DNA from 2 places in the Enterococcus mediterraneensis genome. Region 2 is predicted to be linked to the other one. Evidence: a T-box and tRNA genes for the amino acid it is inferred to sense, from the RefSeq annotation. Region 2 holds a T-box; the other holds one or more tRNA genes.

Region 1 (3,424 bases), 820 kb from region 2:
ACAGTGAAAAGAATTCTTTACAAGCAGAGCTCGATTCTACTAAACAGCAGTTAGCAAATGCAACTAAAGAAAATTCTGATTTAAAAGCGTATATTGATAAATTAAACAAAGCTAACCAAGATGTAAAAGACATAGCGAACAAGTCCCAACAATTAGTCGACCAACATAAATAAATTAAAAAAGATCTTAGCGTAGGTAGGCTAAGATCTTTTTTATTGCACATGTAAGCGTTACATTGTATAATAAAACCAATCCAAGAAAATCTTTATTTTCTGCAAGGAGCATTCGAGTAATCGGGAGCTCTTTTTGTGTTAAAATAGTATAATTCTTGTTGCTGAAACCGTTTTATGCTAAACTGACATTCAGAAACTATCCATTTCTACTCCCTTTTAGGGAGGGCAGGCACCCTGGCGATAGGTGCCTATTTTTTTATTGCGTTGAAACCTAAAAATGATAAACTACTAATTAGAGAGTAGTCCACTCTCGCTTTCTTTTGCCCACTCTTTATCCTACTAGAGAGTGGGTATTTATATTCTCATCATTTCAAACTCCATCATAATCTTCGTCATGCCTACCACTGCATATTTCTTCACTACAAACTGTTTCCTACTATTATATAGTCCCGAAATGACTATCTTAGTATTCTCCGCCACGTCCGCTAGAAACGAGAGGGAGTGTGCAGCAATCAGACAGTTGCAATCGTCTAACTTAAAATAGATGAGCGGTGTCTTGCTCGTCGTGTTTAGTATCTTGATTTTTGTTACGATTCCAGATTTTTTTAACATATAGATCACCTCAGCTTAAATCAGACCATTTCTTTTCCTCAAAAAATTCTACGCTACGTATCTCATCATAATCGACTTTTTGATCTCCGACAAATATCCCTAACTCATCAAAACCTTGAATTTTTCCGACAACATCAGGAGAGTAGAGGCCTTCCTGGTCAACTTCTTCCTTTTGGATAGCAACAGACTTGTTTTTCAGTTTTGCTTCATACAATACACGGTCGATCTCTTCTTTGGTCATGATCTCTTTCGCTGACCACATAACTTCACGTTCTGCTTGTTCTTTCGCAAGCGCTGCCGTGTGTTCGGAAACGAAAAATCCGCTGTCCCATTTTATGATTCCACGATCGCGATATTCTTCTTGACGCATACTAATCAAACTCCAATTCATCGATCGTATCGTTCAGCGATCCGTACATTTCTTTTTCTTCCATATATTTGTCCCAGGCTTCCTCGATATTGGCAGCATACACGGGAGCATCAGGCTTTACTTTGTTATAGACATTTTCTGCTAACTGTTTCCACATGCCTTCAACGGCTCGATTAACTTTTGCTTCGTCCCATCGCTTTTTAGGCGGTCTGTTCTTGTTTTTCTCATTCTGATATTCGGTTGCTTTTGTAATAAATAATTCGTAGCTTGATAATTTTTCTTCTAATAAAAGCTGGAATTCTTTGAATTTCATAATCATCACCTCAGTTAAAATTATACAAACATAAGTTCGTATTTTTAAAGCGAACAAAAGATTAAATTTCAAAACAGTATGCAGCTCTTTTGTTATCTTAAAAATAGTCTAAAAAAATTATTTGAAAGGTATCAAAAAAGTTCGAAGAAATGTCGATGACCAAAATTTGACCAAAACATTTTGGGCTTTTTATGGTTTCTTATGCTTTTTCAAAAAACAAACCCCTGATAAAAGTTGATTTATCAGGGGTTTTAAAAATAAAAATATTTTCTAAAATATACTTATAAGGAGAGTACAGGATTTGAACCTGCGCGCCGGTATTAGCCGGTTCGACGGATTTCGAGTCCGTTGCATTACCACTCTGCCAACTCTCCGTGTCCTTCTCTATTTTCTACTTTTTTGGTTATTTGTCAAGAAAAAATCAAAAAATAGCAGCAGGACAGACAGAAAGTGATCCAAAGAAGATCATGATACTGGCAGTCGTCAGGTTCAGTAGGGGAGCTTTTTAAAGTTATCGTCACAGATTATTTTCCTGATCATCCTTATCCAGTAAATTTTGTGATTGAGGTTTGTTGAATAAACGAAACATCAGAAATGTACATAAAAAAATCAAAAAAATTAATTGTAGGAAAGTTATCATCGTTCTCATCCTTTCAAGTAATTAGTATAAGAATAAGATACGAGACATAGCTAAAAGAAACCTTAAAGCAGGCGGAAATTCCATAAAAAAATCCGTAAGGGAACTTCTCTGCTAACTGCAGATTCTCTCTTACGGACCCGTGGTATTTTTTTAAATCGCTAAATGAGTTTCAAGATAATCAGCCAAACCATCATCATCATTGGTTTTTTCAGTTACATCATTGGAAATCGCTTTGGCAGCGTCTGTCCCGTTGGCCATTGCTACGCCCCAACCGGCATAATCCAACATTTCCAAATCGTTATGCTCATCACCAAATGCGATCACATCTTTTTGATCGATCCCCAGTGATTTTGCAACGATCGAAACCCCATGCGCTTTTTGGATGCCTTTTGCAACCACTTCTAAAATGGCGTTAGGACCACCCCAAGTTCGCACATCTACATAATCTGCAAATTGTTGGTTCAGACTTTGAGCCACTTCTGAGGCAAATTCATTTTTTGTTTGAATCAGCATAGAAGTAGGATTCGTTTTTAAATTACTCAGCAGATTTTTTTCAGTAGCTTTGTCAGTAGCGAAAAAATTCGGATTGAAGAAGTTTAAATCATCAATGTAGAAAGTCTCGCGATTTTCAGCGGCGACGAAATCCAGATTCAATCGTTGTTTTTGAGCCAAAATTTCAAAAACGATCTCACGGTTGATCAGCGTTTCTGATTCCTGAGCCCAGTTTTGATAAGGAAGATGGACCAATGCACCGTTAAAATTGACCATTGGCGTTTTCAAGGCCAACTGTTTGTAAAACATTTCGCTCATGCGGAACGGACGACCCGTTGCGATGCTGACGATGTGCCCAGCTTTTGTTGCTTTGCTTAAGACCTCTTGTGTACGTTGGGTGATTTGTGAAGCGGCATTTAATGTGGTTCCATCTAAATCGATTGCGATTAATTTCTTTTTCATAAAAACACTCCTTACAGTATGTACGCTTTTTAAGTGTATCACAGTTCGAAACTTTAACAAAACTCTTGGAATGAAAGGCAAAAAAATTTAAAATATTTTAGATAATAGGTAAAACACGAACAATGAAAAGTAATTTACTGTTTAATTTTAATAAAACGTTGTTTGTAGTGTACATTATACTTATAATCACTAATTGTAAAGACAAAAAGCGAAAGATATTCGGTTTTTGATGATAAAAATTAGGGAGTGGAAAAAGCTACATGGATAAGTTTTTCAAATTAAAGGAAAACAACACAACAGTTTCAACAGAAATAATGGCGGGGTTAACAACATTTTTCGCGATGAGTTACATTCTTTTCGTG
Region 2 (3,424 bases):
CGTTTTTCGGCAATACTACTGTTAGTTTCTCTGGTGAATACGTAAATTCACTGTCAAAACTGATAGCAGGCAGTGCCAGTACTTTGTCGATCATTGTTTTGTCATCGGATTGGTCCAATATTTTCTGCTGGATCACTTGCTGGATCCCCAAAAGATCCGCTTCGGAAGGAATCAAATCTTTTGCGGTGATCATTTTTCCGGTTTGCTGAGAGGCGTAAAGAGGGGAATCCTCCAACGTCTCTTCTTTTATAAATTCACGTTTCGCTTCGTTCCACCGATACCGTTCGGAAATGATTTGGTATCTGTCCATTTGATCTGTTAAATGACGAAGTGTGACTTTGCTGACAATGACCGCCATTTCATCTTTCTTCGTCTGCTCTTTGTTTTTTTCAGTGATTGTTTGCAAGTCTTTTTCCAAATCTTCAAAAGGCAGATTGGCTTTTTGCGGTGTATAAACTACTACTTTTAACTGATCGGAGCTGTCAATGGTCTTTTTATTAGCTAACCCGCTTTGGTCGCGTTCTTCTTGGATATCTGCCAACAAGACCTTCGCATTATCGGCAAAGTGTTCTGTTGCCATGACTTCGTTGTTTTTTATAGTAAAAATCCAATAACCACCGCCAAAGACACCTAAAACAAAAAGGATGCTCAACAAAGTAAATAAATTTTTCCCCTTGTTTGACTGATTGGGCTTTTGTGGCTGAGAATTGCGACGTCGACTACGGGATGGTTCATAAGTACTTTTGTTCATTGCTAAGCCTCCCAGTAAGTATAATTATTATCGTTGTAATAATAATGTAACATTAATGTAACAATTATACAACCGCAACTCACAGAATACTTGTTATAAAATGCGACCCTTATTTAATGACTGTAACGCCGCCCATGTAAGGAACCAACACCTCTGGAACTGTTACACTGCCGTCTGCATTTTGGTAATTTTCTAAAACAGCGGCTACTGTCCGGCCAACTGCTAAACCTGAACCGTTCAATGTATGAGCGTAACGGATCTTGCCGTTTTCATCCCGGTAACGGATCATAGCGCGGCGTGCTTGGAAATCTTCACAGTTAGAGCAAGAGCTGATTTCCCGGTAAGTATCTTGAGCTGGGATCCACACTTCCAAATCATAAGTCTTCGCTGCGGAAAAGCCCATATCGCCAGTAGATAATGCCATCACACGATAAGGCAGATTCAGTTTTTGCAGGATATCTTCGGCATTGTTGGTCATTTTTTCCAACTCGTCATAAGAATGTTCCGCATCGCTGAATTTTACCATTTCGACTTTGTTGAATTGATGCAGACGGATCAAACCGCGAGTGTCCCGTCCGGCACTTCCGGCTTCTGAACGGAAAGAAGGGCTCAATGCAGTGACTGAGATCGGCAATTCTTTGCCGTCTAGGATCTCGCCGTTATAAAAGTTTGTCAAAGGTACTTCAGCAGTAGGGATCAATGTCAGATCGGTATCAGCTAATTGGAAAACATCTTCTTTGAATTTTGGAAATTGTCCAGTCCCAAACATCGAATTGCTGTTGACGATATACGGAGTGATCATTTCTGTGTAGCCGTGTTCGTAAATATGCTGGTCCAACATAAAGTTGTACAATGCCCGCTCCAAACGAGCACCTAGACCGCGATAGTAGACGAAACGACTGCCGGAAACTTTAGCTCCCCGTTCGAAGTCCAAGATCCCTAGATTTTCTGCGATTTCCCAATGAGGTTTTGGTTCAAAATCAAATGTTCGAGGTGTTTCCCAACGACGTACTTCCACGTTGTCATCTTCGTCTTTGCCGACTGGTACTGAATCAGCTGGTAAGTTCGGTAAAGTCGTAGCGATCGTCCGCAGTTGTTCATCGATTTCAGCGATCTGTTCATCGAAGTGTTTGATTTTTTCGCCGACTTCTTTCATTTCCGCGATTTTTTCGGCGGCGTCTTCTTTGTTGCGTTTCAATTGCGCGATTTCTCCGGAAACATCGTTACGGTATTTTTTTAATTCTTCTGATTGGACTAATAGATGGCGGCGGTTTTCATCCAACTCTAAAAAACGAGTCAGTGTTTCTTCTGGTACACCACGCGTACTTAGTTTACTTTTTACTTCTGCAAAATTTTGACGGATCATTTTGACATCTAACATGATACATCCTCCTAATTAATTGATAAAAACTATAAAAAAAATCGTCCCAAAGCTATGCTTGGGACGAATCATTTATCGCGGTACCACCCAAGTTCAGTGTCAACACTGCCCTTGTAGACGTTCTAACGGTCGTCAGCCGATATGACTTAGGCATAAGCTTTCGTCATATACGTTGAATGGAAAATGGATTCATTATTCGCTGCTGTTGACTTTCAGCACCCGTCAACTCTCTAAAAACAACGAAATAATTACTAGTTTTCCCGATTAAGTATACGCTCATACTAATTGAAAACAGTCATGATTGTCAACTGGGGAAACGATTCTTTTGGAAGCTGAGGGAGTTTTTCAACTTTCCGATACCACTTTTTTATTTCGTTGGATCGGCAAATGGATGATAAAAGAGGTCCACTCCGGCGTGGATTTGGCGTAGATATAGCCGCCATGCAAAGCGATGATGCTTTGTGAGATTGCTAATCCCAATCCAGTCCCGCCAGTTTCCTGATTGCGAGAACTTTCCACCCGATAAAACCGATCGAATAAAGAATCCAACGCTTCACGGGGGATCATCTCGCCATTATTTTTTACGGTCAATACGACTTCCGTGCCGACTTTTTGGACTTCGATGATGATTTTAGTTGCGCCTTTTCCATATTTTAAGGCGTTGGTCAGCAGATTATTGAAGACACGCACCAGTTTTTCTGTGTCACCGTCCATGATCAGCTGCGGTGTTTCCGCAACAGTTTGGATATGGATCCCTTTTTTCTGGGCCTCCAATTCGAAGTCCACAGCGATCTGTTCCATCATCTGGACCATATCAAAGCTCGTAAGATTGATAGGCACAGTAGGCTGGCGGACTTTGGTGTACTCAAAGAGATCATCTACCAAAGATTTCATCTGCTTGGCTTTCAAGTATGCAATATGGGTGTACTTCAGCAGATCTTCTTCCGAACGATATTGGCCGTCTTCGATCAGTCCCAAATAACCGATGATAGAAGTCAGCGGTGTCCGGATATCATGACTGACGTTTGTGATCAATTCATCCTTTGATTTTTCGATCTGCCGCTCGTCTTCGATGGCTGCTACTGTACTGTCCACCAAACCGTTGATACTTGTCACCACACGATTTAAATCGCCCCGAAGTTCAAAAGGGATACGATGATCGTAATTGCCATTAGCAATGTAGTGCAGCTCGCTGATGATGTGCCGCAGCTGCATTTGATGATAACGGCGGATCAAGCGCCAATATAAAACCGCTAAATCTAGAAACAGAAACAACGGTAAAATGAAGTTGC

The links. The T-box of region 2 lies ahead of serS (serine--tRNA ligase). A T-box ahead of a tRNA ligase gene usually reads a tRNA of that ligase, here a tRNA-Ser.
Region 1: it has a tRNA-Ser gene. The T-box ahead of serS (serine--tRNA ligase) is inferred to sense a tRNA for this amino acid. The anticodon was not compared.

The regions. Positions count from the first base shown of each region.
Region 1 is NZ_UWOP01000001.1:2,098,910-2,102,333, forward strand. Features, by position in the region: gene EFB00_RS10360 (DNA-directed RNA polymerase subunit omega) at 1-173, shown strand, start outside; gene EFB00_RS13665 (hypothetical protein) at 528-785, opposite strand; gene EFB00_RS10370 (hypothetical protein) at 796-1,155, opposite strand; gene EFB00_RS10375 (hypothetical protein) at 1,157-1,468, opposite strand; tRNA gene EFB00_RS10380 (tRNA-Ser) at 1,755-1,842, opposite strand; gene EFB00_RS10385 (Cof-type HAD-IIB family hydrolase) at 2,259-3,062, opposite strand; gene EFB00_RS10390 (NCS2 family permease) at 3,323-3,424, shown strand, end outside.
Region 2 is NZ_UWOP01000001.1:1,276,961-1,280,384, forward strand. Features, by position in the region: gene EFB00_RS06220 (polysaccharide deacetylase family protein) at 1-751, opposite strand, end outside; gene serS (serine--tRNA ligase) at 861-2,132, opposite strand; T-box leader at 2,189-2,400, opposite strand; gene EFB00_RS06230 (sensor histidine kinase) at 2,478-3,424, opposite strand, start outside.